Regions from separate parts of the Synechococcus sp. RS9907 genome, predicted to be linked through region 3. Evidence: predicted binding sites of a transcription regulator. Region 3 holds the regulator's gene; each other region holds the start of a gene.
What was found. The regulator NtcA, encoded in region 3, controls nitrogen genes in cyanobacteria. The targets are predictions, from matches to a motif close to GTANCNNNNGNTAC.
Positions count from the first base shown of each region.

Region 1: the regulator NtcA is predicted to act here: its motif matches at 4,773-4,786, upstream of SynRS9907_RS10845 (DUF4278 domain-containing protein).
Region 2: the regulator NtcA is predicted to act here: its motif matches at 4,658-4,671, upstream of SynRS9907_RS05390 (DUF4278 domain-containing protein).

Region 1 is NZ_CP047944.1:1,963,988-1,974,000, forward strand. Features, by position in the region: gene SynRS9907_RS10810 (response regulator transcription factor) at 1-435, shown strand, start outside; gene SynRS9907_RS10815 (hypothetical protein) at 531-1,100, shown strand; gene SynRS9907_RS10820 (GIY-YIG nuclease family protein) at 1,100-1,672, shown strand; gene SynRS9907_RS10825 (leucyl aminopeptidase) at 1,729-3,198, shown strand; gene SynRS9907_RS10830 (hypothetical protein) at 3,195-3,431, shown strand; gene SynRS9907_RS14110 (hypothetical protein) at 3,465-3,647, opposite strand; gene SynRS9907_RS10835 (hypothetical protein) at 3,866-4,033, opposite strand; gene SynRS9907_RS10840 (hypothetical protein) at 4,230-4,382, opposite strand; gene SynRS9907_RS10845 (DUF4278 domain-containing protein) at 4,517-4,684, opposite strand; gene SynRS9907_RS10850 (DUF3104 domain-containing protein) at 4,883-5,173, opposite strand; gene SynRS9907_RS10855 (hypothetical protein) at 5,405-5,557, shown strand; gene msrA (peptide-methionine (S)-S-oxide reductase MsrA) at 5,769-6,392, opposite strand; gene lpxB (lipid-A-disaccharide synthase) at 6,389-7,570, opposite strand; gene lpxA (acyl-ACP--UDP-N-acetylglucosamine O-acyltransferase) at 7,570-8,394, opposite strand; gene fabZ (3-hydroxyacyl-ACP dehydratase FabZ) at 8,400-8,855, opposite strand; gene lpxC (UDP-3-O-acyl-N-acetylglucosamine deacetylase) at 8,852-9,679, opposite strand; gene SynRS9907_RS10885 (outer membrane protein assembly factor) at 9,679-10,013, opposite strand, start outside.
Region 2 is NZ_CP047944.1:985,673-995,685, forward strand. Features, by position in the region: gene speB (agmatinase) at 1-361, opposite strand, end outside; guanidine-I (ykkC/yxkD leader) riboswitch at 388-488, opposite strand; gene SynRS9907_RS05345 (hypothetical protein) at 664-828, shown strand; gene SynRS9907_RS05350 (hypothetical protein) at 964-1,128, opposite strand; gene SynRS9907_RS05355 (hypothetical protein) at 1,432-1,587, opposite strand; gene SynRS9907_RS05360 (hypothetical protein) at 1,686-2,012, shown strand; gene SynRS9907_RS05365 (hypothetical protein) at 2,221-2,406, shown strand; gene SynRS9907_RS05370 (hypothetical protein) at 2,517-2,729, shown strand; gene SynRS9907_RS05375 (SDR family oxidoreductase) at 2,786-3,451, shown strand; gene SynRS9907_RS05380 (J domain-containing protein) at 3,467-4,252, shown strand; gene SynRS9907_RS05385 (hypothetical protein) at 4,249-4,413, shown strand; gene SynRS9907_RS05390 (DUF4278 domain-containing protein) at 4,467-4,571, opposite strand; gene SynRS9907_RS05395 (hypothetical protein) at 4,756-5,025, opposite strand; gene SynRS9907_RS05400 (hypothetical protein) at 5,077-5,268, shown strand; gene SynRS9907_RS05405 (ParA family protein) at 5,278-5,925, shown strand; gene SynRS9907_RS05410 (hypothetical protein) at 6,017-6,175, shown strand; gene SynRS9907_RS05415 (hypothetical protein) at 6,283-6,435, shown strand; gene SynRS9907_RS05420 (hypothetical protein) at 6,428-6,637, shown strand; gene SynRS9907_RS05425 (FAD-dependent oxidoreductase) at 6,876-8,510, shown strand; gene SynRS9907_RS05430 (hypothetical protein) at 8,513-8,746, opposite strand; gene SynRS9907_RS05435 (hypothetical protein) at 9,127-9,273, shown strand; gene SynRS9907_RS05440 (hypothetical protein) at 9,563-9,736, shown strand.
Region 3 is NZ_CP047944.1:240,047-250,059, reverse strand. Features, by position in the region: gene SynRS9907_RS01285 (thioredoxin domain-containing protein) at 1-557, shown strand, start outside; gene thyX (FAD-dependent thymidylate synthase) at 602-1,324, shown strand; gene dcd (dCTP deaminase) at 1,335-1,928, opposite strand; gene SynRS9907_RS01270 (cob(I)yrinic acid a,c-diamide adenosyltransferase) at 1,928-2,527, opposite strand; gene rph (ribonuclease PH) at 2,673-3,416, shown strand; gene ntcA (global nitrogen regulator NtcA) at 3,475-4,191, shown strand; gene SynRS9907_RS01255 (DUF3084 domain-containing protein) at 4,219-5,370, shown strand; gene SynRS9907_RS01250 (resolvase) at 5,367-5,813, shown strand; gene SynRS9907_RS01245 (DUF3146 family protein) at 5,791-6,048, opposite strand; gene pth (aminoacyl-tRNA hydrolase) at 6,048-6,665, opposite strand; gene SynRS9907_RS01235 (TatA/E family twin arginine-targeting protein translocase) at 6,680-6,910, opposite strand; gene psbH (photosystem II reaction center phosphoprotein PsbH) at 6,920-7,120, opposite strand; gene psbN (photosystem II reaction center protein PsbN) at 7,205-7,345, shown strand; gene SynRS9907_RS01220 (glycoside hydrolase family 38 C-terminal domain-containing protein) at 7,333-10,013, opposite strand, start outside.

The DNA.
Region 1 (10,013 bases), 860 kb from region 3:
TTGATTCAGCGTCCGTTGCTCAGCACGATTCACGCCGCGGCCAAGGCGCAATGCGAAGGGCTTTGCAGCCATGAGCGCATCGGCTACGGCGGCCTGCTCAGCGTGCTGCGCGCCATGGAGAGCGATGGCAGCCACATGGATCCGGTGATTGCCGGCGTGGCCAACCACGACCGTGGCCCCAAAGGCGCCGCCCATCCCCTCAGCGACGTGCTGAGCCTGCGGGAAGAGGACGTGCTGCGGGGGCTCTGCAAGGGCCTCAGCAATCAGGAGATTGCCGATCAGCTGCATCTCTCGATTGAAACCACCAAGCACTGCGTCACCGGACTGCTGCACAAACTCGATGCCAAAAGCCGCACCCAGGCGGTGCTGATCGCCTTTCAGCGCAACCTGGTGGATCCACCGCTGCCGATTCCCCGCTGGACCCCCTCGGCCTGAAGTGACCCGATCCGTGCCACGGCGGCAAGGTGCTCAAGTTGCGCTGACGCAGCCCCTGCACCCTCGTTAAGGTCAGCCCATCTCTGCTGAGCAACATGCCCCGCAGCCACTGGTTGGATCCCCTGGCCAGACGGGTGCTGCAGGCCACCGGACAGCTGCCAGCACCACCTAAGCAGCCGTTGCCGCAGCCTTTAGCAACCGTGCCCGAGCCGCCGGCTTGGATGATGGATGTGAACCGGGCCAGCCGCGATCAGTGGCTGCAACTGCCCGGCTGCAGCCAGGACACAGCCGATCTGCTGGTGCGGTTGCAGCGGGGTGGGGTGCAATTCGCCAGTGCTGATGATCTGTTCCGGCTGCTGGAGCTGCCGAGCGATCTGGCCAGGCTCTGGACCCCCCATCTGCTCTTCCAGTGGCACGGCGATGCCCCACCGCAGCCGCAGGCCGCTCCCCTCGACCTCAACAACGCCAACGTCGATCAGCTGGCGCTGCTGGGCTGGTCGGAACAACGGCTGGCCAACCTGATGCGCGAACGCCGCCGCGCCGGTTTCAAGGATCTGGCCGATCTGCAGGAGCGGCTCTGCCTGCCCGCCAGCAGCGTGGAAGCCCTGATCGGCCGGGTGAGTTTCGGCAGCCGCCGCGCCGGGCCCAGCCTGCCGCTGCCCTGATGCAGGGGGATCTGTTCTCCACCGGTGCGCTGGCCTTCAACAACGGGCCCGACCTGCCCCTGCAACGGGAGCAGCTGCTCGCCTGGCAAGAGCGGCTGCATGCCCATCAGGCACCGCTGTTCCGCGGCGAAAGCGCCAGCACGGCCCAGGGGGATCTGTTCGGTGCCAGCCCCGATGACGCTGCGGTGGCCATCGATCCACTGGCCCTGACCCCCCTGGCGATGAGTTTCTGGCGCTGGCCGGAACCGTCCCACCGCGGAGCAGCGATTTATCTGGTGATGGACAGGCCAGCCCAGCTGGAGCAGCCGCTTCTGCTGTATGTGGGCGAAACCCTGGCGGCCGAGCGCCGCTGGAAAGGTGATCACGACTGCAAGGCCTACCTCGCCGCCTACGGCGAAGCCCTGCAGCGCTGTGAGCTCAGCGCGCAGCTGAGCATCCGCTTCAGCTGTGATGTGCCCCGGGCCACCCGCGCCCGGCGGGCCCTGGAACAACAGCTGATCCAACGCTGGTGGCCGCCCTTCAACAAGGAAACCCGCCAGCGCTGGGCCACCCCCTTCACCGCAGAGCTCTAGGGGCCGAGGGCGTCGCACAGGATCGCTACGCTCATCCTTTGTTGACGCGTCCACCCATGCGCTTCTTCCTGTCCTCCGCCGGTTTGCAGGAGTGGAACGGCGATGTGCTGGCGGTTGGGCTGCCCCAGGGCGATGTCGATGCCACGGCAACGGCCCTGGAACAACGCTTTGCCGGCATCACCGAGGCCCTCAAGCAACAGGAGTTCAAAGGCAAGCCCGGTGATCAACTGGTGATCACCCCCCTGGGCGGAGGCCCGCAGCGCCTGGTGGTGCTGGGCCTGGGCGAGAGCGATGGAATTGACGCCGAGCGCCTGCGCGGCGCCGCCGCCCGAGCCGCCCAGGCCGCCATCGGTTGTGAGGGCAGCCTCGGCCTGCACCTGCCCTGGGCGGGAACCGATGCCTCAGAAGCCGCCCGCATCTGTGCTGAAGCGGTGCGGCTCTGCCTCTACAAAGACCAGCGCTTCCGCAAGGAGCCCGACCCGCGCCGGATCCCCGGGGCCCTGGAGCTGATCGACCTCGACCCCGCCGCCGAAAGCGGCTTTGCGGCCGTCAATGCCACCTGCGCCGGTGTGGAACTGGCCCGTGAGCTGGTGGCGGCCCCTCCGAACGTGGTCACCCCGGCGGCCCTGGCCGACACGGCCGCTGGCATCGCCAAGGACCACGGCCTTGAGCTCAAGGTGCTCGAGCGCAGCGACTGCGAAGCCAAGGGCATGGGGGCCTTCCTGGCGGTGAGCCAGGGCTCTGATCTACCCCCCAAGTTCATCCACCTGATCTATCGCCCCGAGGGCGAGGTGAAACGCCGCGTTGCCCTGGTGGGCAAAGGCCTCACCTTCGATTCCGGCGGGTACAACCTCAAGGTGGGGGCCGCCCAGATCGACATGATGAAGTTCGACATGGGCGGCAGTGCCGCTGTGATCGGTGCCATGCGCAGCATCGCCGAACTCAAGCCGGCCGGCGTTGAGGTGCACATGGTGGTGGCCTCCTGCGAAAACATGGTGAATGGCTCCGCCGTCCACCCCGGCGACATCGTCACGGCCGCCAACGGCATGACGATTGAGATCAACAACACCGACGCCGAAGGCCGCCTCACCCTGGCCGATGCCCTGCTCTACGCCTGTGAGCAGAAGCCCGATGCCGTGGTGGATCTGGCCACCCTCACCGGAGCCTGCGTGATTGCTCTGGGGGATGAGATGGCCGGGCTCTGGTCCAACAATGACGATCTGGCGGAGGCCCTCGATGCCGCTGCTCAGACGGGCGGTGAAGGCCTCTGGCGCATGCCACTGCGGCAGTCCTACAGGGATGGATTGAAGTCGTTGCTGGCCGACATGAAGAACACCGGCCCGCGGCCCGGTGGTTCGATCACAGCAGCCCTGTTCCTCAAGGAGTTCGTGGCCAAAGACACCGCCTGGGCCCACATCGATATTGCCGGCCCGGTCTGGAGTGACAAAGGCAAAGGGGTCAATCCCGCTGGTGCCACCGGCTACGGCGTGCGCACCCTGGTGAACTGGGTGCTGGCCCAGTCATGAGCCGCTCCCCGGTGCGCTGGTACATCAAGGCCCAGCTGGGGGTGCTGCTGCTCCCGGTGGGCCTCTGCCTGTTCGGCGAGGCGGTGAGCCGCAAGGTGGTTCAGATGCTGGGCAAGGACGCAGGTCCCTGGTTCTGGTACGGAACCCTCAGCCTGATCTGCATCAATGCCGGCATCGGCCTGATGATCGACAGCGGACTGACCCGAGGCTTTCCAGGACGACGTCAGAACTGATCAGGTCGCCCTGGTTCAGGACAAAACTACCTGTCAGGAAGCAACCGCCTGCAATTCGAGGGTGTGGTCTGGTGTTTCCAATGCATGAATCTGCCACCGTGCTCGCTCGGAGCAAGTTTCCAACACCCGATCAAGATCATCAGATGCGTGCTTCGGTGACGCGTAGGGACCGATATGACGGGTGCCAAGACCATCCTTAATTGTCAGCAGATACATACAACCCTCCTCTCACCGCCTGATCGTAAGCATGGGCTGAAGCATCGTCGATGGCCGGAAACCCGTCTGTTCACTGAGAACTTGCTGAATCAATCAGGTTGCCGCGCTTAATCTTTTCAACAGGTTGGATGCTGGTTTCTTAAGGAATTCGACCAGATTTGATCAAGTAACGGCCGACGAAATGGAGCAATACCCCGTATCGCTCCATTTCGTCGGGCTCAGTTGGCTTCGGTGACAACCGCTGGAGCAGCAGACCTGCCAGACATCTCACGCAGAGAGCCAGCAGCACAAAGGGTTGAAAGCGCGATCGCAACCAGGGCGGCGCTGTTGATCAGCTTGAGCGCGACGGGCAGATGGGTGTTGACCATCTCACGGACGTTTGCCATGAAAAGAGTTCGTAGTGAACATCTTCATGGTGCGGCCCCTGTCATCGCAGCGAGGGCGCCCGCAGAGCCCGACCTTTTTGTCGTAATGGCGACGACCAGCCACGGGAGCCCAGGCCATCCTGCGGGGGCTTCTTTCGGTGAAGGGGGCAATGCGTCGAGCGGGGGTACTTAGGGAACACCCCCTCTTTTTTGGGCATCAGACCACAAGAACAAGGGCGACGTTGAGAATCGCCAACCCCACCAGGAACACCGCCGCCAGCAACGCGGCTTCGGGAAAGAACTTGGCAATCACAAAACCCACCCCAAGAAACACCGAGGAGATCACGATGGCGGTGAGATCCGATCCCATCGGCGAATGCTGAGTGGCTCGCCCACAGGATGTCGGGATCTCCCTTGGACCGTGACTTACCTCCATCCGACTGCCCAACAAAAAGCCCCTGCCCTTGAAAGGGGGCAGGGGCAGGAACCAACGGGTGCTTCGGACTACTTGGTGTAGGTGACGCCCCGGTAGGTGAGGGTGCGGCGGCTTTCGCCAATCAGCTCCTGGCGGCAGGTGTTGTAGTGCTCGCGGCGGCAGGTCAATTCAACGCAGGCCTTGGGAGTGGCTGGAGCCGCTGCGTAGGTGTGGCCTCGATAGAGAAGTGCAGTCATTGGATGTTCCTCGAAGAAATCCAAGTCCCCGTTCCATGGCTTGGAGGATCTGCGCCCCCTCAAGAGAGAGGGGGGGGGTGAACGTTTTGTAGCAACTGCTACAAATAATTTATAAGACAGCCGTCAAGCCCGTGCCGTTCGCACGAATACACACCGCCCCTTGATCAAGGCCCCTACTCGATCAACAGCCCTTCTCGATCAACAGCCGGAAGAGACAGGCGCACTGGTGGGCCATCCATCCATCGACCAGATCACATCCGAGACCGCATCGGCATTGATCCATTTGATTACGCCCGTATCCACGTCAGCCACCTGAAACAGCGACGGAAGCCTGGGGTGGCGAGCACTTCCCTCGCAGAAGAGCACCTGCCCCATCCACCAATCCCCTTGATCGAGCTGGTCTCCAGCGACGATCACAAAGTGCCCTGGGCGGACGTGGAGAAAGGGAGCCTCCGCCTTCACCGCGAGATCACCGTGATCAACCGACATGAGCCACCCGGGAATCAGCACACCTGTACTCATAGTCATGGCGATATGGGTTTGGCAAGCCGTCAATCGCGCTGGCGTTGAAGCGCAGACGTGTTGCCAGACACTGACGTAAGCACTTTTGCTCCCTGGACGTTGACCCGTGGGCGTCTAGGTTTCGAAAGTCTTCAGCCCCGTAGGCCCCCTTTCGATCGCACAAGGCCCTGAGCCTGCCGCCGTCGAGAACGCCAATCGATGACTGACCGCACTCTCAGCATTTCCGATGCCCTGCGCGAAGCGCAGCTGCAGCGCCTGGAAGCCTCCCTGGCCTGCAAGGCGGCATCCAAGCCTCAGGCCACAACACAGCCAGCAAAAGAGAAGTACAAGGACGCCAAAGCAAGCGACTGATCGCAACAGTCCCCATGCATTCCTTGATCAGATCGGCATATTGAGGAGCATCCGGCAACTGCCGGTGTCCTCAAGTGCTGTGCTGTGGAGTGGCTGCTCTCGATCCTGTTAGGCGTCGCCCTCGCGTGGGCGATCACGCGGGTGATCATCTGGCTGAGCGACCGTGCCCGCATCCGCGGGCGCTCTGCCGAGGAATGAGGCTGCGGCAGCCCTACTTCCCCCAGGCGTTACCGGAGCGAGCGTTGTCCCCCCAGACACTGTCAAGTCTACGGTCACGACCACAGCTGAACCGGTAGAAGTTGTATTTGACGGCGTTGTTCTCCGCGTAGTTCTGGTGGTATCCCTCGGCGGGCCAGAAGCGAGCCGCCTGCCGGAGCTCCACCTTCAAGGCAGACCGGGTTTGTCCGAGCTCAAGGGCCGCCGCCACAGCACTGGCCTCAGCCGCCTGAGCCTGGGCGTCATCAGCCGTGAAGATCACCGGCCGGTAGGAATCACCGCGGTCGCAGAACTGGCCGCCGCCATCGAGGGGGTCCACATTGCGCCAGTAGCTGCGCAGCAGCTCCGCGTAGCTGATCTGATCCGGGTCAAAGCGCACCTGCACCGCTTCCTGATGCCCCGTCGTCTCACTGCTCACCTGCCGGTAGGTGGGGCGCTCCAGCTGCCCGCCGCTGTAGCCGCTCACGGCATCACGCACCCCAGAAAGACGTTCCAGGTCGTGCTCCATGCACCAGAAACAGCCACCGGCAAAGACCGCCGTCTGCAGCTCAGCCATGGCGCGCTGGGGCCAGCTGAGCAGCATCAGGCAGGTGAACAGCAGCAGCAGGGTTCGTTTCATCCGATCACCTGATCAAAGATGGCCTTGGCCGCCCGCTCGGTGACCCCAGGAGCACCCAGGTTGGTCCGCAGCCGTGCATACCCCTCCAGCATGGCCTGGCGCTCTGGGGTGTCAGTCAGCAGAGGAAGCGCCCTCTCCACCAGAGCTTCGGCCGTGAGTTCGTCCTGGAGCAGCTCCGGCACCAACCGCTGCTTGAGCAACAGATTCACCGGCGAGATGTGATCCACCTGAAAGCGCAGCACGTGGCGGGCAACCCAGGCCGTCAGTCGGCTCACGCGGTACCCCACCACCTGGGGAACCCCCTGCAGGGCCAGCTCCAGGTTCACTGTGCCGGATTTGCCTAGGGCAAGATCCGCCGCCGCACAGAAGGTGGTCTTCAACCCATCAGCTTCAGCGGCGGGAATCACCCGGGCGTGGCGCACACCGGCTTCCTGCAGCGCTGCCGCCAGGGGGGCTTCGAACTGGGAAAGTCCAGCGGGCAGGAGCACCTGAAGATCAGAGTGGCGTTGCTGCAACAGGGCTGCCGCCTGGGCCAACGGTGGCATCAAGTAACGCAACTCCTGGGGGCGCGAGGCCGGCAGCAGCAACAACACCGGCGCTTCAGGATCCAAACCCAGTTGGCGGCGGGCACTGGCGCGATCGGGCAGGTTCTGGAAGCTGTCCAGCAGGGGATGGCCCACCCAGCTCACATCCGCACCGCGGGCGGCATAGAACTCGGCCTCTGCCGGGAAGATCGCCAGGATCCTGTCGGTGAAGTCCAGCAGACGGGTGGTGCTGCCATCGCCAAAGCGCCAGGCCCACTCCTGGGGAGCGATGTAATACGTAATCGGCAGCTCAGACTGCTGGCGCCGCAGGCGTGTGCCCAAGCGCACATTGGCCCCGACGTAGTCGATCAGCACCACCCCATCAAGGGGCTGTTCCTCCAAAAGCGCATCCACCCGGGCCTGCAGCCGCAGCGTGGGAAGAATCAACGGAACGGCCTCCCAAAGGCCGATGGCCCCCATCGGAGCGGTGTCGGCGATCAACACCGCACCCGCCGCCTCCATGCGCGGGCCACCCAGGGCCAACACCTCCAGCTCAAGCCCCCGCTGTTCCGCCTCCAACCGCAAGGCGCGAATCAACAGGCTGCCCTGCAGATCACCGGAGACCTCCCCGGTGCTGATCAGCAGCCGAACCATCAGCGGCCCTGCACCGGCATCGGGCCCCGTCGGCCCTGACCCGTGGAGGCTTCAAGGAACCGGCAGAAGTGGTCAGCCGCCGGCAACAAAGTCTGGCTGCGGGCCTGCTGAAGCGCATCGGCAATCACCAGGTCAGAGCGATACATCAGGGTCCAGATCTCGTGAAGCTGCTTGAGTTCAGCGCCGTCATGGTTGGCAGCCAGGCCACTGCGCCGCAGGCCCACACGGTTCAACCCCCGCACGCGGCCCGGATGGCCTTCCACCAGGCAATAGGGGGGAACATCCCGGTCAACGCGAGTCATCCCGCCCACCATCGCCATCCCACCGATGTGAACGAACTGGTGAATGCCCAGACAGCCACCGATCACCGCACGGTCTTCGATCACCACGTGGCCCGCCACCTGAATGGCATTGGACATCACGATGTTGTTGCCGAGATCGCAGTTGTGGCCCAGATGGCAATAGGCCATCAGCAGGTTGCCGTTGCCGATGCGGGTCACCTCGCTCTCTTCGGTGGCGCGGTTGATCGTCACGCATTCCCGCAGCGTGTTTCGATCACCGATCAACACCTCGGTGTTAGCGCCGCGGTACTTGAGATCCTGCGGCGGAAGCCCGAGGCAGGCGCCAGGGTACACCTTGTTGTCACGACCCAGGGTCAGTCGACCATCCAACACGGCATGGGGACCGATCCAGGTGTTCTCTCCGATCACCACCTCAGGGCCGACCACCGCACCCGGGCCGATGACCACACCGGAGGCCAGCTCGGCCTTCGGGTCCACCACCGCCGTGGGGTGGATTTGCTGTGACGCCGTTTGCTGCGACATCTCGCTCAGTCCACCAGGGAGAACATCAATTCCCCGGAGCAGGCCAGATCGCCGTCCACCGTGGCCTCCGCCTTCACCTTGCCGAAACGTTTGCGCTTGAGGCTGAGCAGTTCACAGCGGATCACCAGCTGATCTCCAGGAACCACAGGACGCCGGAAGCGTACCCCGTCAATCCCGGCAAAAACGAACAGACCCTTGGGCAGATCGGGCATCTGGGTGACGATCAGTCCACCCACCTGCGCCATCGCCTCGACAATCAGCACCCCTGGCATCAGGGGACGCTCGGGGAAATGCCCCTGAAACTGGGGCTCGTTCATGGTCACATTCTTGATCGCCGTGGCCGAAACCCCGGTCTCATGGGCGATGACCCGATCCACCAGCGCAAAGGGGTAACGGTGCGGAAGCAGACCGGCGATCTGCTCGCTGGTGAGCACGACATTTGGGGTGGTGGATTCAGTCACAAAGCGGCTGCGAGATCGGTGTGAAGACCATGGGATCCCTTGTACACAAGAACCTGTGCCTGGGGAAAACCGACGAGGGCCAGGTCTCCGATGAGGTCCAAGAGCTTATGGCGCACCGGTTCATCCTCGAACCGCAGCGGTGGATTCATCCACTGATCACCGTCACAGACCAGGGCATTGTCCAGGGCTCCGCCCTGGATCAATCCCGCAGCGCGCAGCTGCTCCACCTGCTCCCGGAAGCCAAAGGTGCGTGCTGGAGCGATCTCATCGACGAAGCGTTGGGGCGTGAGCTCCAGGGCGAATTGCTGTCGCCCGATGGCCGCCTGCGGGAAATCGATGATGCCCACAACGCCAAAGCAATCGGCCGGAGTGGCGGTGATCACACTGTTGCCGCGGGTACGCAGCAGGGGTTGCTCCAGCCGCGGTGCAGCCGGCCGCGGGGTGGCCGCCGGCACCAACCCAGCGGTGGCAATGGCCTCGACCCAACCCAAGGCTGAGCCATCCAGCAGGGGCACTTCATGGCCGTTGAGGCCAATCTCCACATGGCTGAGCCCACAACCGGCCAAGGCGGCCAGCAGATGTTCAACGGTGGCCACTTTGCTGGAGCCCAGATCCAAGGTGGTGCATAACTGGCTGTCGCGCACCTGATCAGGCCGCAGCTGGATCGGCTGATCCATCCCCGGCAAACGAATATGAAACCCCGGCTGATCCGCGGGCCGAAGCTCCACCGTGGCCTCCGCTCCACTATGGAGGCCAACGCCGGAGCGTGATGTCTCCGCCGCCAGTGTCCAGGCAGCGGAGTAGTCCAAAGGCCAGCTGGTCACTAGAACTTCCAGCCCACGCCCAGGTTGAAGCGGTAATCGGAGGTGAAGTCCTTGGTGGCCACCTCAACGCGGATCGGGCCGACGGGCGTGGTCACGATCACACCGGTACCAAGGGAGACACCGGAGCCGTCCTTGCCCAGCAGCAAACCAGGCTTACCGGGCACATCTTTTTGGGTGCCGAAATCGGTGCCGGCATCCATGAACACCTCGCCGGAGAAAATGCTGATCAGCGGGAAGCGGTACTCGATCGTGAGTTCGCTGAAGGCCTTGGCCACCGCCATATCGCAGTCGTACCAACCGCGAATCGAGTTGGATCCACCCATGCAGAACGCCT
Region 2 (10,013 bases), 750 kb from region 3:
GCGCTGAAATTCGTCGGATCCCCTGGGGGCCGAAGCGCGTTCCGGGCCGGTAGGTGGTGCCGCAGTCGTGGGGTACACCAACGATGGCGACGTCGTAGTTGCCCACCTGGTTCACATCTTCCAAGTAGGGCGCCTTCATGAAGGTGTTGATGCCGGCGAAATGCGGCAGCTCGCCTCTAGAGAAGGTTGAGATGTTGCGGTCAACAATGCTTTCGGCGGCTTCAAGCCCGAAGCGTTTGGCCTGGTCAACTTCTTGCTGCCAGCCAGTGAGTGGAAGCTTGCGTTCCTTCTCGAGTGCCTGCATGCCTTCGCTGGGATGCGAACGCTGGAAGGCCCCTGAAGGGTCCGATGGGGATGACATCAAACAAGGGAGTGTGCGTTGAGGCGGTCTCCCGGGCTTTTGTCCCTCCGTGCAACCGGCAAGGCCGGTGGAAACCTCTTGGACCAGGCATCCCTGTGAAGAGATCGGAACCCTAGGTTTCATCCGCAAATTCACTGTCTGCGGCTTTGATGCTCTGTGGAGTGTGAACCGCTACAAATGATTGGTGTGGCTGGTTTTGCAGAACATGGCTGTTGGGTAACAACAGCTGCTAACAGCAAGTAACAAGCCAATTCGCGTTGTCAATCGTTCTGCTTAGCGTTTGCTCAACACGAATGATTGCTGTGAGTGAATCCTTCGGTGGTCTGCCCAACAAAGAGTTGAGTTCTAGTGTGTCGCAGTGGTGGCGCGAACGGGTTCAACACCTGATTGATTGCGGCCGGGCTGAGGATGCCCGCTGCCTTTACCTGGAGTTCGGGGAGGAAAGTGCAGGAACGCTGGGTTTCTGAGCAACCTGCATAAAAAAGGAGGGTTCCCTAGGCCCTCCCGGAGTCGACGCATTACCCCTCACCGGGGTAAATCAAGTGTTACGTGCCGAACACTCAGCCGCTGTAGGTGTTGATACTTATTCCTTGGCGTAACGATCAACTTAAGGATTGTTCCTGACGCCGCAGAATCTCATAGGCCTGCCAAAGACCTTCGACGTCAGAGCACACCGCATGTCGATTGCAGACGCGATAGCGGCCCTGGCCGATGGCATCAATGGTTGTGCCCTTGGAGGTGGCACAGATGCGACTGATGCTCTCCATGGGATTCGCTCAGTGGATCAAGGATCTACAGCCGTGAGGGGCCGCCATGCACCTCTGATTTGCAGTTCTAAATCTCTTCTGCGGGAGAAAAGATCCATGGCTAAAAGCTCACAGCCATAAAAAAACCGGGCTAGGCCCGGTTTTTGTTCAGCTTTTGCTGGCGTTTTGAACGCTCAGGCTTTCGAAGGCTTGGTGGTGAGTGCAGCAGACATGGCGGAGGCCAGGAGCACGCATCCGGCGACGGCGAGGAAACCCATGGATCGGGGGGAGGGAACGACTAGGGCATCATTCCCACAGCTGGCGTCAGCTTTTGTTGCTGTTGGCACGGAATTCGGAAGAACCTTGCTTTCGGCCGCCCTCGGCCGTTTTCAGAGGCATCTCCTGACGATCGAGACACGTTGAGCACAGCAATTTCCCCTTGTTGCGCCAGTACGCCGCCATCGAGCGCTCGATGCGCATGGAGCACCCTTCACAGCGAAATAACGGCATCGACGGCTCCGCGACGCAGCCCTTCTAACGCAACGGCGGGGTTGAACCGGTGTTCTCTGTGACGATGGGTGCGCTTCGCTCGCCCCAGCCTTGTGATGCAGGCCCTGCGTTTGTTGCTGCTCACCCTGATGGCGTCCGTCGCCTCTGCCTCCACGTCGTTTCAGCCCTTGGATCGGGTGGAGGGTTGGTTGATCGAGCGACGTTTGGACGCAAACCAGGATCCGATCTGCCGTGCGTCTGTGCCAGGACCCGGCACCTGGTTCTCGGCACGGGTTCATCTGGATGCGAACGACGAGATGGTGGTGCCTGCCGGGCTGCATCGACCGGACGAAACGAGGCTGGAGGCTGTGCGTGATGCGCTCCGGCGTTGTCGCGCCAGTGTTCTTTATCTGTAGTGGATAAAGCTTTGTGGCCGGGGCCGCTGCTGATCTGAAATCGAGCTATGAAATCAGGGTCGGCAGTTGCAAAATCGTCGACTCCTCACACCACCCGAGCCTCCGCCAAGCGCGGGGGCTTTTTTTTGATTGATCCCGAACAGCACCTTTCGATTTTGTGCTCAGCAAATGTTTTGCGGTTGTGATGTTTTTAACCGCTCAATCTCTGATGTATTGCATCGAGAGGCTTGATACAGGAGGGCAGTGGATCCAGGAGATCTGCTTCAAAACGGAGTTCAAAGCCTTTGTGAATGCCCGCACCAAATCGCGCGCCACGTTGAAGACCTATCGCGTGGTGCATGCCACCTGGAATCAGGTGGTCACCGTTGTGCAGGGATCAGCTGAACCCCATTGATCTGGCTTGCTTCGGCGTTTCCCGAGCCGTTGCGATCCCGAAGACTTCAAGGCTCTTTCCTGGATGTGAAATGTCCTGAGCCATAACCGGTGGCCCAGGGGCCTGTGGGCATGATCCTCACGCGGTATCTCAGCAGTGAAGGTTGGGTGGAGGAGTGTTCCCATGCCAACGCTTTTGATGCCTATATCGACGCACGGCGACGCTGCGTGCTCCGAGGCTGCCCCTATCTGCTGGTGGATGCAGAGACCGGCAGCACGGTCTCCGTGCTCACGGTGAAACAGTGTTTGCATCAGTACGGCGTCGAGGGGGATTTCCCGGCGTGATCGCGTCAGGGGATCGACGCAAGAGCCGGCAGGATGGCGGTTGCTGAAACCTCCCGATGGCGACGTTTTTGGTCACCGGCGCAAACCGTGGTATCGGCTTGGAATACTGCAGGCAGCTCAAGGCCCGTGGCGATGACGTGGTGGCCGTTTGCCGTCAAACCAGTGATGAACTGGAGTGCCTGGGGGTGCGGGTGGAAGCCGGCCTTGAGTTGAGCGACAGCCAAGCCATTGATGACCTGGTGCAGCGACTGGATGGTTTGCCCCTCGATGGCGTCATCCTCAATGCCGGGATCTTGCAGTCGATGGGCCTGATGGATTTGGATCCCTCCGGGATTCGCCGCCAGTTTGAGGTGAACGCCCTTGCTCCTTTGCTGCTGGCCAGGGCGTTGGTGGATCAGATGCCCAACGGAGCGAAGTTGGTGCTGATGACCAGCCGCATGGGGTCCATCGACGACAACAGTTCGGGAGGCTCCTATGGCTATCGGATGTCGAAAGTGGCGCTCAACATGGCCGGAAAGTCGTTGGCGATTGATCTGGAACCGCGGGGCATCGCCGTGGCGATCTTGCATCCCGGATTGGTGCGCACCCGCATGATTCGCTTCAATCCCAGCGGCATCCCCCCCGAGCAGTCGGTGAAGGGTCTGTTGGCCCGGATCGATGATTTGACCATGGCCACCAGCGGCAGCTTCTGGCATGCCAATGGTGAGTTGTTGCCGTGGTGAGGCGGGAGACACGCTTTGGGCTTTGATCCGCGTCAGTGGTCAGGCGGACGCCCTGAACAACGGGTCACCAGCAATGTTGAGGCGTTGCTGGCGGAGAACGACGCTTTGCGCCGCGAGGTGTTGCGGCTCAACCGTGAGTTGGAGCGACTCCAACGTCAGCAACGCCAACGCATTCGTACGGAGCCCAGATCCCATCGCCCCTGGAGTGAGCCATCGGCACAAGCTCCACCGCGCATCAGCAGCCAACAGGTGCGGGCCTGGGGGCAGGCCCTCGCTCAGCAGCCGGGATGGACGGCACTGCGTCAGCGCGGATTGGAGCTGTTGATCGAGCAGCTCAACCGCAGTGGTTTTCCTGCCCGCTTAACCCTGGAACAGCGGTTGGATCGGTTGGTTCGGGGGCTGGGGACAGATCTCAAGGCGGCGGTGGGAGCCAAGCCGAACAAGCAAACAACGGCCGTTCTGGCGGCGTTTGCCTTGTTTGGGGTTCGCGCCAGTGAATGGCTGGATGAGGATCCACAGCGTGTGGTGGAGCAGTTGCGTCAGCGGCAGGACCAATCAGGTTCAAGGCGGCAGGGTCGCCGCACCCGAACGGACCAACGTCAAACGGATCGTCAGGACGATGGCCATGCCCGTGATCCACGTCGTGCCGCTTTAAGGGTGTTGGGCTTGGAGGCCAACGCGTCCCTCGCTGAGATCAAGCAGGCGCATCGAAAACTGGTGAAGCAGCACCATCCCGATCTCGGTGGTTCTGCTGAGGCGTTTCGACGCGTCAATGAGGCGTATCAGTCGTTGGTTCAGTGACGCTCTTGTCCGATGATCTGGGGTCGCAACAGGTGGTGTTGATGCCGGTGGAAGTTGGTGTGGTGCTGATTGGTGCTGGCTTTGCCGTGGGTGTGTCCCTCGCCGTCGCCGTTTGGTTTGAACGTTGGAAGGCAAAACAACCCGATCCTGAAGGCAAATGAGCCATAAAAAAGCCCCGCCGAGGCGGGGCTTGTGAGAGGTTGTCGTGCTGCTGTCAGCGGGCGACTTTCTGACCGCGATAAACAAGAACTGGGCGCTGAACGTTCGATGCAGCAGCGTTGTTCTGGTTGTACTTCTGGCCGCGATAGGTCAGGGTCATGATGGGTTCCTCGAAGCAAGCTCAGGTCCCCGTTCCATGGCCTGAGTCGAACTGCGCCTCGCCGAAGGCGAGGTGAACGTGATTGCGTAGCAGTTGCTACAGATCCTTTATAGGGGTGGTGTCAATCCACGTGTCGTTCGTGCTGTTACAGAACAGGAAATTTGTTCGGCTCCGATTGGTTGATTCAGGCCTTTAAGTGCTTCAAGCGCTTTTGGGTGGTGTGTGCACCGGGCGTGGCTTGAGTTGAGGTGCTTTCTGGGTCATCACGGTTGAAGGTGAATTGAATCAATTCTGTCGCCGCTTGAATGGTCGGAATGATGGAATGGCTACCGATCTCAAGGTTCAGGCTCTGATAGCTCTGGCTTGGACTCAAAGCTTCTATTAATTCGTTGTTCTGCTGAACAGTTCTCTCGCGATTGAGTGATCCTTGATGCTTACTCAGTGTGAAGCTCATGGCGCCGCAAGACGCCATCCGTACGGTGTGGGTAGGTCAGTGTTCGCGGTCATGAACAGCTCTCAGAGCAAGGATGATTGGGTGAAGGCGCAGCAGCACAAGCTCCACAAACCCATTGATGTGGACACATTGATGTGGGTGCGCAATCGCTTAATGCGCTTGGAAGTGGAGGCCCGCTGGGCCGACCGAATCTGCGTGTTTGAAGAGTTCTTCCCCAACGACGCGATCATTCCGCGCATCTGAACCTCAGCCATGTTTTTGACTGTCTTTGGCCAGAAGGGTGGTGTGGCAAAAACCTGCACCAGCATTCATTTGGCTTGTGTTTGGGCCCAGCAGGGCCTGTCGGTGTGTGTTGTTGATGCGGATCGCAACCGCTCGGCAACCGCCTACGCAGCCCGGGGGATGCTTCCGTTTGAAGTGGTGCCTGTGGAGGCTGCAGCAAAGGCCACCCGCCATGCCCAAGTGATCATCACCGACGGGCAGGCCAGCAGCCACGAAGATGAACTCAAGAATCTTTCGGCCGGAGCAGATCTTGTTTTGCTGCCCACCACGCCGCAGGCGAGATCGGTTGAGCTCACTGTTGAACTCTCCTCAATCCTCAGGCAGATGGACACCATGCATGCCGCATTGTTGGTGAAGGTGGACAGCCGAAAACAACGGCTAGCGCAGGAAGCACGCCAAATTTTGGAGGGTTTTGATGTGGATGTGATGCAGGCGGAAATCCCCTTGTTGGCGGCGTTTGAAAAAGCAGAAGTGGAGGGTGTTTGTGTGTCGAATGCCGTCGATGACCGTGGCCGTGCCGATCTGAGGCGCATGGGGGGATGGGCGGCCTATTGCCAGGCTGCTGTTCAGATCCGTGATCGCTTGTCAGCAGCAACGCCTAGCGCCATCAGTGCTTGATCAAGAAACAGCTCACTTTTGGCGTCGGTCGCCAATCAGACAGATCTTCTGAGCTTCAGCCGCAATCCTTGGAGTAGCTGATTGAAGGTTGATGGGACGCAGTTCTTGGTTGAAAAATCCCACCCGTTGCTCAGCAGCATCCACCTGGCAGCCCCAGGTGCAAGCCGCTTCTTCTGCTCAGGTGACGGTGAAGGCCTCCACCGCGGCGGTTCTGCTCAAGACGCCGAGCATCTCCACCAAGGCCGCATGATCGAAGCCGTTGTGATGCTTGCCATTGGTTTGTCGATGGCAGGGGTGGTTCTTGGCAATTTGAACAACGACGAGCCCGTTTAAGTTCAGAAGCAGTTGCTGCTTTTGATGGCCACCTCATTTGCCTTCATGCTTGGGCAGCTTGAGATCAGCAATCTCACAGCGGCCTTCCTCGCTCTGGTGGCGGTGGTCTTTGTGGGCAGCTTTGCTGTGGTGTCGTTGCAGACCGGTGAGCTGATCAAACCTCCAAAAAATGAGTGACACGTTTGAGCTGAATGGCCGGCAGATTGTTCTGAAGGCATCCAGCGATCGTGTCGTCGCAGAACGGGTGTTGCGCCACATCCAACGGCGGATGAATGAAGACGACTGGCGGCCCTACACCAGCAAGGCCGATGCCGTTCAAGCCTGGTTTCGTCTCGGCGGGATTCGAGCTCAAGTGCTTGAGGCTTTGAATCTGGTCTGATCGCGCCCTGAAGCTCAGAACGATCCCAGCAACTGGGTCATCGCTGCTGCGGCACCGATGCCACCAAAGAACAGCACCAATGGCAGAAAAACAGGCCAGCGGACGGCTGAATATGAAGCCATAAAACGGTTTCATCTCCAGACGACGCTATTCATTCCCTCTTCTCTGTGGCGATGGCGACCTTTTTCGTGCCATGGCTGCATGATGTGAAGCCTCTCCCAGCATCTCTGTTTGGTCGATGCCTGAGCTTTCCAAGGCCGCTAACGGTGATGCCTCCCATGTGGTGGTGATCGGTGGAGGCTGGGCCGGCTGGGGTGCAGCCAAAACCCTCTGTGAAGCCGGTGTTCGCGTCACCCTGGTTGATGGGATGCCGGATCCCACGGGGAGAACGCCGATGCGCACCGCCAGCGGTAAACCCTTCGAAGCGGGCACCCGGGGCTTTTGGAGGGATTACCCCAACATCAATGCGCTGACTGATGAGCTTGGGCTCACCGATGTGTTCACGGAATTCACCACAAGCGCCTTCTGGTCTCCCGCCGGTCTGGAGGCCACGGCCCCGGTGTTCGGTGACGGGTTGCAGTTGCCCAGCCCCCTGGGGCAGGCCATGGCAACGATCAAGAACTTCAAGCGCCTGCCTGTTGCCGATCGCCTGAGCATTGCCGGCCTTTTGGTGGCGATGCTTGATCTGAACCGCAACGAGGAGATCTTCCGGCGCTACGACGCCATCGATGCGTTGACCCTGTTCCGCCAACTGTGCATCACGGAGCGGATGATCGACGAATTCTTGCGTCCGATCCTTTTGGTGGGTCTGTTCAAGCCACCGGAGGAATTGTCGGCAGCCGTCACCATGGAGCTGCTCTACTACTACGCCCTGGCGCATCAAGATTCCTTTGATGTGCGATGGATTCGTTCCGGCAGCATCGCCGAGCAGCTGATCGCTCCCCTGGCGGAACGCCTGCTCGACTCCGGCCTGCTCACTGTTCTGGGAGGAACGTTGGCCACGCGCCTGAATTTTGATCAGCCAGGCGAAGCAATTCGGTCGGTGGAGGTCCGCTGCAAAGCAACAGGCCGCTCCAGCGTTGTTGATGACGTTGATGCGGTTGTGCTGGCGGTGGGTGCCAAGGGCATGCATGCCCTGATGGCGGAGTCGCCGCGTTGCAGTGATGTGCTGCCGGAGCTGGTGGCTGCTGGCGGTTTGGGGGCGATTGATGTGGTGTCGGTGCGGTTGTGGCTGGATCGCACCATTGCGGTCGCTGATCCCGCCAATGTCTTCTCGCGCTTCGACGCCTTGCAGGGTGCGGGCGCCACATTTTTCATGCTCGACCAGCTGCAGAACGCGGATCTTGATGCGCTCTGGGGCGGCAGCGAGCCCCAGGGATCCGTGGTGGCCAGCGACTTCTACAACGCCACGGCAATCGCAGCCTTGAGTGATCAGGAGATCGTCGACACCCTGCTGAAGGAGCTGTTGCCCCAGGCGGTGCCGGCCTTCCGGCTTGCCCAGGTGCTGGAGTTTGAGGTGCGGCGTTACCCGACCTCGGTGTCGTTGTTCTCCCCCGGCAGTTTCAGCCAGCGGCCGCCGCTGCAGACGTCACTTCCGTCTGTGGTCTGCGCTGGCGACTGGGTGCGGATGGGCGAACGCGAGCACGGTGCCAAGGGCCTGTGCCAGGAACGGGCCTACGTCTGCGGTCTTGAGGCGGCCAACGCCTTGATGCGCAGTGGGGTGGTGAGAGGGGCGAATGCTGCGACGCGCCCAGAACATCCGGTGCGGCCGATCCGTCCGGAAGAACCCCAGGTGCTGTTGGGCCGGGCCCTCAACAAACTCGTGATGGACCCCCTGGAGGCGTTCGGGATCCGTTGGCCTTGGCTGGCCTGAGCTCAGAAATTCAGTTGACCTGAAAGCCAGAGTTCCTGCCAAGACCCTGCGGCTGAGGCATTCAGCGCCATTAGGATGGTCACGCTGATGCCACCCAGGGTGAGCCCCACCCCCATCATGATCAGGGCGGTCAGTCCTCCCGCTTCGGTGAGCGGTTGCTTTTCGAGAAAGCGACGCTTGGCCATGGCTGCTGATCCGATGCACCCGTTCTGCATCGGCCCAAGGCCACTTGGCAACAGGCCGTATCACTCATTCACGCAGAGCTGCGAGGGGATGACTCAGCGTTGCTTAGGTTGCTGGCCTGCGCTTGACGCCGCCCCGATGGGTTTCATCATGCAGCCATGACTGGTTTGATCTGTGGCATGACCGCCCTGTGGCTCCACGCCTGGTGGTGTTGCAGAACAACCAATTCGCCCGCGGTCAAACGCAGCTGGCCTTACCCGCGCTCATGGAAAAACAGCGCCGATCTGTATGAAAGGCCCTGTCGCCGTCACCGTCATCTGAGGGCACGAACGCAACTCAGCGCACGCAGCCGCCGCAGCATCGCCGGCAGAACGCCTGTCTTGGTAGCGCAAGCTACTGAAAACGCTTAAGTTGATTCGTCTGGATTTTTCAGTTGAACGGCAGCCAATCGGTCGAGGCCAGAAGTGAGAAGCGCCGTCAGCAGCTGATGGGACTGTCGTTTGTGGCTGCAGCAGCTGGCGTTCTGGCGTTATTGACGATCCGTCTTGGCACCTGTTGCTCCTGGTTCGGTTCGCACTGACCTTTTCGGGTTGGCAGCTGGCGCTCAGTGGTGTTAATCGCCTCGGCAAGACTGCGCCAGCCACCAGATGTGGTGTCCTCAGCCCTTGATTGTGGGTGCAGGGCCGGTATGTTTCGTTTGTTCCCCATCACCTGGCTTCAGCCCATGCGGTTGAGGCTTTTTTTTTTGCCTTTTTGCAGGTCGTTGTATCCAGGTAGACCAACTTCCGATTGTCTTAAGTGACATCGCCTGGTGGCAACGGCCACATCGGCATCAGGTTCCTTAAGTTGAAAAGCCACGTCTTCCCTTGATGTCTCCTGCTGAATTGTCGAGCATCAAATGGGAGCAAGATGGTGAAATGTCTGCGCAAGACACCTGGAATCTCGTGAGGAAGCTCATCAAGGTGGAAGAGCAAGACAAAGCATCAAATTTGTTGCATCTGTCGTCGAAACACATTCACTCCAAGCGTTCCAATTCGCGTTGACATGAGACAATATTATTGAGCTCTCCGAGTTATTCCTCAGCGCCGGGCCATGAGATTGCGTTGGTCTTTTATCGAGAATTTGGAGCTATAAATTTGAGGGTTGACCGAGTTCGTCTCCTATGCGATGAGGGGCATGCCATGACGAACGATCGAGGTCACCTTGTTATTGGTCGCGTCAACCACCATGTAAGTGCACATCAGCGCCTTCGACTTTGTGCGGGCACATAGGTAAGCCCTGAATTCCGTTTGGAAGTAAAGCTCCTTGACCCAACGGTCG
Region 3 (10,013 bases):
CTTCGCCCCTGGGCACAGCGCAGCGATGGGTGCTGGTGCTAATTGCGGTGGCTCTGGCCATTGGCCTGGTTGTCCTACGCGGTGGCATTCAGAGCGAAAGCCCGATGGAGCAGCTGGCGAGACGATCCCTCGACCCACAAACAGCCTTAACCAACGGACGCCCGACGCTGATCGAGTTCTACGCCGATTGGTGCCAGGTCTGCAGAGAGATGGCCCCTTCGATGCTTGCTTTGGAGAAGCAAGCGCGAGATCGACTCGATGTTGTTCTGGTCAACGTCGACAACCCCCGTTGGCAAGATCTGGTTGATCGCTACGACGTCAACGGCATTCCCCAGTTGAACCTCTTCAACGCTGAGGGGGAAGCCAAGGGGCGATCCCTCGGCTTGCGCAGCGCTGAGGAACTCCAGCTGCTCACCACAGCACTGCTTGAAAATCAGCCGTTGCCGGCCTTGCCTGGCGTCGGCAACATCAGCCAGCTGCCGACGCCCCCCTCTGCGAACAACGCGATGGCAGGGGCCTCGAGCCCAGCCAACGCGGGGCCCCGCAGCCATGGTTGACACGCCTCGCCATGATCACCACAACTCGTCACTCTGACGCTCCCATGGACCGCTTTCGGGTCGATCTGATCGCAGCTACGCCGAACCCGCAGCAATGCGTGTACGCCGCCATGCATCAGGACTACAGCGAAGGATTCGTGGCCGGAGATCGTGCCAACTGGCCCGATGAGCAGCGGGCTGGAGAGATCTGTGTGAAACGCCTGCTGTCTGGAGAGCGCGGCCACTACGGTCCGATGGAGCATGCGCAGATCGTGCTGAATGTGGGCTGGTTCCCGCACTCGGTGATGCAGCAGGCCCGCACCCACCGGGTTGGGGTGAGCTTCGATGTGCAGTCGATGCGTTACACCGGTGAACGCATCTGCCGTGCAGCGGATGGAGCCCTGGACCTGGAAGAGGTGTTTTATCTGCGGCCCATCGGCGAGTACAGCGATCGGCAGGGCAAGAAATACGCCTACACCGAAGCACTACGCCAACAGGATCTTGATCTCTGCCGGAGCGCCGCCGAGCGCTACAGGGATCTGCTCAGGGCCGGCTTCGCCGAGGAGCACGCCCGCGGCATCCTCCCCTTCGACTACCGCCAGCATTTTGTGGTGAGCTTCAGCCTGCGGGCGTTCCTGCACTTCATGGATCTGCGGGCCAAACTCGATGCCCAGCTGGAGATCCGCCAGCTCTGTGATCTGATGTGGCCCCACATGTTGGAGTGGGCCCCTGAATTTGCAGCCTGGTACGAAAAAACCAGGCTGCACCGGGCGCGTTTGGCCCCCTAATCAGAGAGAACTACACCTTGGCCAGCGTCACCCGTTCCGGTTGGTGCTGGTATTTGCCTTGTCGATCGCTGTAGGTGGTCGAGCAGGGATCACCCTCAAAAAACAGCAGCTGACAGATGCCCTCATCGGCATAGATGCGGCAGTCAGCACCGGAACTGTTGCTGAATTCAAGGGTGAGGTGACCCTCCCAGCTCGCTTCTGCCGGGGTGGTATTCACGATGATTCCAAGGCGGGCATAGGTGCTCTTGCCCAAGCAGATCACGGTGATGTTGGGGGGAACCCGCAACTTCTCCAGGGCCACACCGAGGCCATAGGAATGGGCCGGGAGAATGAAATATCGCCCGTCTTCATCCTCATGCAGGGGAGTGGGTTCGAGGTTGGCCGGGTTGAACCGCTTGGGGTTCATCACCGTGCCTGGAACATGCCGGAAGATCAGAAATTCCTGGGGAGAAAGGCGTAGGTCGTAGCCGTAGGAGGAGCAACCAAAACTCAGCACCGGCCGCAGCTTCTGCTCCGGCTCCAGGTGACGGACCAAACCGCTCTGGAATGGCTCGATCATTCCCTGCCCGGCCTGTTCAGTGATCCAGCGATCGCATTTGAGCATCAGAAACCTCGCCGCAACTCCGTGACTTGATCTGCCATCTCCACCACACCGGCGGGGATTGCAGGTCCAGTGATGATCACATCCATCGAAGCGGGCCGCTGCTCAAGGGCTGCAATCACGTCCGCTTCATCCAGGTATCCGAAGGCCACGGCAAGGCCGAGTTCATCCAACACCAGCTGGTCGAGATCTCCCTGGATCAGATGCTGACGGCAGATGGACCAAACCTCAGCCACCGCCTCCGCACCACCGGGATGCCCCGGCGAAGAGAGGCAGAGGGGCACTTCCGGCCGCAGCCAGACGAGGCCTCCGCAGAGCTGCACCCGGCCGGCCGGTCCCTGCTGCACGCCCCCTTTGAGGAACTGACTGATCAGAACACGACTGCCCAAGCCGGCAGCTCGCATGGCCTGGCTGAGAACACTGGCGAAACTGCCTCGATAAGGCGCCGTATGCACTTGCAGCTGCCCTTCGGGAGCCACCAGATGTAGGGGTGGCGGATCAGAGACGGCAGGCAAGGGCCTCAGGCCCGCCCGTTGCAAGGCCTGCTGATCCCGATCCAGGGAATTTTGGAAGGAATGGGGGTCGGCGAGGCTTGTGGTCATCACGGAAGCATCTGTCCGGGAGACTCCGGCAAGACCTTGAATGTAGCGGCGAGATCACATTCCACAAGGGGATTGACACCACCCATGGTGTTTGGACAGGGCGAGAACCAACCGCCTGCGAGGCTTGACGAACTGCACACCACCGATGAGCCAATCCCCTGAACAACGCACTGATGGCCGTCGCCCGCAGCAGTTGCGACCGTTCTCGGTGACCTGGAATCCCATGGGCTTTGCCTTGAGCTCCCTTGTGGTTCATAACGGCCGAACCGCTGTTCTCTGTAGCGTTTGCTTGGAGGACAAGGTTCCCCGCTGGCGCAAGGGAGAAGGGTTGGGATGGCTCAGCGCCGAATACCGGTTGCTGCCCGGATCCACCCCACAGCGGCAATCACGGGAGCTGATGAAACTCTCGGGTCGCACCCAGGAAATTCAGCGACTGATCGGCCGAAGCCTGCGCGCCGTGATTGACATGGAGCGCCTAGGGGAGCGCACCTTGCTGATCGACTGCGACGTGATCCAAGCGGACGCTGGCACCCGGACGGCCTCAATCACCGGGGCTTGGCTCGCCCTGGACCAAGCCTGCCGATCACTGGTGGACCAGGGAGTGCTGGAGCAATCGCCCCTGATCGATCAGGTGGCGGCTGTATCCGTGGGCTTGGTGGATGGCCAGGCCTTGCTGGATCTGGACTACAGCGAAGACAGCCGAGCCGAGGTGGACCTAAACGTTGTGCAGTCCGGCGATGGCCGTCTGCTGGAAATCCAGGGAACTGCGGAGGGTGCGCCCTTCAGTCGCAGCCAACTCAATGAGCTGCTGGACTTAGCAGAGCCGGGATTGACATCCCTGATGCAGGCGCAACGCCAGGCCTTCAACGAGCACAGCAGCGTTACGTAATAACCGCTACATGGCAGCCACCGCCGGCTCCGTAGCTTCGCCACACCAGGGGGTTGTCATGACCAGTAGCCGAGGTTTCAGCCGATATGCCCCGCAGATGGTGGCTCCAGCTCCCAGCGCAGAGCCCGCCAACCGTTCTCTGCTTGAGATCATCCGAGATCTCGATGGCGCCAGCAGTGAACTGGTGGACCGCAACAAGACCATCTTTTTCCCCGGAGATCCCGCCGAACGGGTGTACCTGATCCGCCGGGGGGCCGTTCGTCTGTCACGCGTCTACGAATCGGGAGAAGAAATCACCGTGGCCCTGCTCCGCGAGAACAGCCTCTTCGGGGTGCTGTCGCTGCTGACAGGTCAACGGTCCGACCGCTTCTATCACGCTGTGGCCTTCACCCGGGTCGAAATGGTGACGGCACCAGCGACCTCCGTGAAGGCCGCCATCGAAGCCGACACCAGCGTTGGCCTGCGCTTGCTTCAGGGTCTCTCCAGCCGGATTCTGCAAACCGAGACGATGATTGAAACCCTCACCCATCGGGACATGTCATCCCGGCTGGTGAGCTTCCTGCTGGTGCTTTGCAGGGACTTCGGCGTGGCCGATGAGCTGGGCATCACCATCGACCTGCGCCTGTCCCATCAGGCCATCGCTGAAGCAATTGGCTCAACACGCGTCACAATCACGCGACTGCTGGGAGACTTGCGTCAATCCGGTCTGGTTCAGATTGACCGCAAGAAAATCACGGTTCTGGATCCGATCGCGCTGGCCAAACGCTTCAGCTAGGCCTGCCTTCGCCCGACTTGTGCAGCGATGAGCGGCTGGGCACTGATCCTGGTTCTGTTGGTGCTCGGGGGCGTGCTGTCGACCCTGGGCGACCGCTTGGGCAGCCGCGTCGGCAAAGCACGACTGAGTTTGTTCAGCATGCGCCCACGGCGCACCGCCGTTTTGATCACGGTGTTGACCGGCAGCCTGATCAGCGCACTCTCACTTGGCCTGATGCTTCTGGTGAGCCGGCAGTTGCGGGTGGGTTTGTTTGAACTGGATGCCCTGCAGCAGAAACTCCAGGACAGCCGTCAGCAGCTGAAGGCAGCCGAGCGGGAACGGGACAAGACCCGAACGGAAACCAAACGGATCGCCATTGAGCTCGAGCAATCACAGCAACGGGCCAACACCCTGCGCCTCGAACTGGCTCCTCTTCAGAAGGAGCTGGCCCAACTCGAAGCAGAACGTGAACGCCTCAGCCAGGACATCGCCTCCCGCGATGCGGACATCCAGCGCACGGAAGCCGAACTCAACAGCGTTCGCAGCCGCATCCGTGCCGGTGAGCAGGAACTCAAAGAACTCGAACGCAATCTGGTCGCCTTGCGGCGTGGATCGGTGGTGATCAGCAGCGGACAGACCTTGGCAAGAGCAACGGTTCGACTCGATGAGCCGGACCAGGCCAAACAGGCTGTCGACAGGCTGTTGCAGGAGGCCAATCTCAACGCCTACGGGAAAGTGCGACCTGGCGAAGCACCCGAACGCCAGTTGATCCGCGTTCCGCGCAGCGATGTGGAACGCCTGCAAAGCATCATCCGCAAACCGGAGACCTGGGTGATCTCGCTGCGCTCAGCCACCAATGTGCTGCGAGGCGAAACAGCGGTGTATGCCTTCCCCGAGGTGCGTCCGAACCGGCCGGTGACCCAACGCGGAGACGTGCTGGCCACCACCACACTGCAACCGGATGAACGCACACCAGAGGGCATTCGCACACGGTTGAACCTTCTCCTGGCCTCGGCCTATGCCGAGGTGCAGCGGCGAGGATCCCTGACCGAAGGCCTTCAGTTCGATGGATCAGCCCTCTCCCAACTGGCCCAGACCCTGATGGAAGGACCCAGCCAAAGCGTGGTCTTGAACGTGATTTCCGCACGGGTCAGCGACAGTGCCGACCCTGTCGTCGTCATCATTCAGGCCTCCCCATGAAACGGGTGGCCGTCCTCGATCCAGGCCGCTGCAAATGTGGTCTTGTGCTTGCCGATCTTCAGCTCGGCCTCGTGCAAGAAGGGCATGTGCTGGCCCCGGAGGCCGTTGAACCCTGGCTGGAGCAGTGGAATCAAGACCAAGCTCTCGATCGCATCCTGATCGGGGATGGCACGGGAAGCCGAGCCTGGATCCAGCGACTGGAGCGGCTGGGCCAGCTCACCGTGGTTCCGGAGCAGGGAACAACCCTGCGGGCGAGACAGCGTTACTGGGCGCTGTGGCCGGCTCGAGGTTGGCGACGGATGCTGCCGGCAGGACTGCGCATTCCACCGGTGGATCTGGATGCTGTTGCAGCTTTGGTGATGCTTGAGGAGCACCTGCAATACCGCCTGAAATGGCCTGAGCCTGCTCCCACGTTCTCGCTCAGAACCTGGCCCGGACCATGAAGGTGTAATCACCCCCCGGCTCCAGCCTGTAATCAGAACGCACCAGAAACCGCCGCAGGGCATCCTCGATCAGGGCACGTCCCAGGGATGGCTCCACCACCAGTTCACCGCGATCAAAGGCCCAGGAGAACTGCCACTCAAACCCTCCAGCAGAAACTTCACCCTCCACGCACTTGGCTTGAAAACACTGGCGGAGCACCCGCAAATGGGCCGTTGTCGCCGGAAGTGCCGGCATCAGTCGACCGACTCCAGGTCATAGCGGAACCCGTTGATCCAGGTTCCAGCGCGCTCAAAGCTCTGGCGCTGAAGACGTTGAATCCCATCCAGAACAGCATCGAGCACAGCGCCGACACAGGGTTGCTCCGCCTTGCTGAACGGACCAAGAACATGGGACACCGTTCGGGCGCGGCGTTCGGCAGGGTTCTCAGCCGGCGCACCAATGCCGATCCGCAGCCTGGGGAACGCCTGGGTCCCGAGATGCTGAATGGTGCTGCGCAAACCGTTGTGCCCGCCGGCACTGCCCTGGGCCCGCAACCGCAAACGACCCAGCGGAAGATCCATGTCGTCCACCAGCACCAGCAATTGGTGAGGCTCCAGGCCGAACCAATCGAGAGCCGCACGAATGGCACGACCGCTGTCATTCATGTAGGTCTGAGGCATCAGCAAGCGCAGCCGCTGCTCACCAACCCCTGTATCGGCTGCAAGACCGTGCAACTTGGCCTGCTGACGAAAACTGAACCCAGAGCGCTCACCCAAAAGCTCTAGGGCCATGAAGCCGATGTTGTGACGGGTGCCGGCGTATTTCGCACCCGGATTTCCCAGACCCACCACCAGCTTGAGATCAGTGGTCATACCGCTGGAACGACTCAGTCGCTGGGGGGAAGTTCTTCAACAGGCTTCGCAGCCTCACCGGAAACTTCCGGTTCAGCCATGGCTTTGTTGATCTCGCGTTCGAATTCCTTGGAGGCAGATTGGAAGCCCTTCAGGGTTTTACCAAGAGTCCGACCAAGCTCGGGCAGGCGTTTCGGCCCGAAAACCAACAAGGCAACGGCGCCGATAACCGCCATTTCGGGGAGACCGACGCCGAAGATGTTCATGGGTGCAGATCAGCCGAGGCCGTTCCAGTTCACGTTGATGCCCTCCAGGATGAGGGACTTGTTGTACAGCTGAAGAATCACCAGCAGAAATACCAGGAACAGCACCATGAAGATGCCCATCACGGGAGTGGTGCCCCATCCGGGAACCACTTTGCCGTACTCGGAGTTCAGTGGACGGAGAAGGTCTCCCAGACGGGTGCGTTGTGCCATGGCGACGCCGGGTCTCGGGTGGTTTGAAGTCTCGATACTGTAGGGGCCGACTCCGGTTCGGGGTTGATCCTGTCGAGAGATGTGATGGAAACGTCGTCCCCAGCCCTGTCCGTCGCCATTGGCGTGCTCGCCGTTTTGTTCGGACTCACCGGATTTGGCGTGTATCAGGCCTTTGGCCCTCCATCAAAAGCACTCGACGACCCGTTCGACGATCACGAGGACTGATCCACCACCAGGGAGACGAGTTCTCCTGGGGTGATCACCACGGCAGAAGCGGCCATTGAGTCGGCTTCCCTGCGGACCCTCCACCCCGCTCCAGGGGTCCAGCGGCAACGCGTTGATCCTGAATTGAGCAGCTTCAGCACGCAACCATCGGCATGGCGCTCCAACCCCACCGGCGTGAGTGGAAGCGGCAGCGATGGAAACCATTGACGCTGCTCTGCAGGCAAGTCCGCACACCACCCGGGCTCACGAAAGGCAATGGCCGCCTGCGACACACCGGCATCGCTCCATGAGCCGGCGAACGGCATTAGGGCCAAGCGCTGGCGATGCCACCCCTGATCGGCGCTGGGATCTGGCCAGGTCGGGCCCCGCAGCAGCGAAATGCCAAGTCGGCCTGAAGACCAATCCACACCCTGGGGGCCGTCCAGCAACACAGCCATCCCGCCTCCGGGAGCCGCCGACTGCGAGGCGAACCAGGAGATCACAGGCACTTCCCAACGGGCTTGTTCCCGAGCCGTCATCGGTGCAGCGGGGCGTTCGATCACCCCTCCACTGGTGTCGGCAGCGATGCGGACGGCGGGGGTCGCCAGCGGCAGCTCAAGACGCAGCAACTCATGGGTCTGGCGCCAGTCGATACCGCAAATCAGCTCCAGCCAGGGCGTGTCGGCCTTCAGCCGCAGGTCCAGACGCATGCAACTGGCACCGAGCTGGCGGCGCAGCACCAGATGTGCAACTAGGGGGCCCTTGTCGAGCCACTCCAGGCAATCCGCACATAGAACACCCAGGGGCTGAGATCGGTAGTCCGTCGCAAGATCCCAGGCATCCCAGAATTCGCCCCGGTCCCGATAGCGCTCCAACTGCAGGGAAGACGACAACTGATCCCGTCCATCGCCATCCCGCAAAGCCAGCAGTCCGGCCGAGGAGACATCGAGCTCGATCAGACCATTGCCCACCCGCCAAGCTCCCGCCTCCAACGGCGTGATGACCACAGCCTGACGGGGCTCAGCCGCACAGGGCGTCAAGCCTGGCTCACGCCGGAGCGGCACCGAACAAATCCCGTGCTGAGGCGGTAGCTGCACCCAGGTACCACCAGCAGCGGCGTTTTGCTGCGGCAGTGAAACGGCGTCGGCCGACCACGATCCCGCCGGGAGGCGAACCAAAGGCGACCAGGACGCCAAGGGCTGCAGCCCCCACCAACTCCACACCGCTGCTGTGTCCTCCGGGCGCGGCAGCCTTGCCAGCCGCCGATCGCGTTCCTGGCGGGCCTGGCGCCGGGCCGAGCGCCAGACCGGTTCCGCCTGGTCAAACACCTCCGGGATCGAGGTTCCCGGAAGGATGTCGTGAAACTGCTGGAACAACAGCGGGCGCCAATCGCTGCTGCCGCTGTCGCGACCTGCAATCGCCAACAGGGCTGAGACTGCATCAGCCTCCCGCAAGAGTCGTTCAAGCGTTCGGTTGTGGCGCTTCTGATCAGGACGGCTGGTGGCGCAACCGCGGTGCAACTCCAGGAAAAGCTCATCTCGCCACACAGGCCAGGCCTGATCACCCTGCTCCAGCTCGGCCAAGAACTCCCGCACCGTGCCGGCTCGGGTGGGCAAGGCGGCCGCTTGCCCTTCCCAGAGCTCGATCTGCTCCAGCAACTCCTCGGTGGGACCACCACCGTGATCACCAACGCCTGGAATCCAGAGCGCCGCCTCCAGCCCCGTGGTCTGATGCCAGGCCCGCTGCTCGTCCAGCAGCTCCAAGGGATCGGCGCGGCGCCCGATCGGCGGCAGCATCAGGCTGTGCAGTTCCGAACGTCCCCGTGCGCGCCAGCGGAACAAACGGTGGGGGAAAGGGTTGTCAGCATTCCAGGCCAGCTTGTGGGTGCAGAACCAGCGAACACCGGTGGCTGACGCCATGGCAGGCAGGCCAGCAGCGAAGCCAAAGCTGTCCGGCAACCAGGCCAGTTCATGGGTCCATTCCGGGAAGCGGCGGCGGCTGTCGTCCTGACCGAGCGCGAACTGATTCCACAACGACGCCGTGCTGACCAGCACACAGTCGGTCTCCACCCAGGGGCCATTGATCGGTTCCCAGCGGCCGGCTCGGCTGGCCGCCTGGATCTCAGCAAATAGAGCAGGTCGATGTTGCTCCATCCAGGCATAAAGCGCCGGCGTGGAATGGGCAAAGCGCAGCTCGGGCCAGCGACGCATCAACGCCAACGTTGATCGGAAGGTGCGTTCAGCGGCCTGCCAGGTGTCAGCGACCGGCCAAAGCCAAGCCAGATCGAGATGGGCATGACCCAGCCAATGCAACAACCCCCGTGGCGGCTCTGCCTGGTGCAGGTGAGCTGCAACAGCAGCCTGCGCCTCTGTACCGCTGGGATCCAGCTCCGCCCAATGCGGCGGCAGGTCTCCGTCCGCCGCCAGATGCAGCTCCAGGGCCGCAGGCAACAGCGTGCCCTCGGGATCGGAGCCTGCGGTCTGCGGCTCCAGGTCGAGATGGCTGCTGATCAGAGCTCCATCGTCATGCAGGGGGCTGCAGAGCTCCAGCACAAGATCCAGTTCAGCCCCCTGACGACAACTCCCAGGCAGCGGCCAGCGACAGGCGGTATCGAACAGATCCCCCTCATGGACCAGCACGCCATCCACCCAGAGACGCATCTGCTCGGCCCACCAGCTCAGCACCAGCC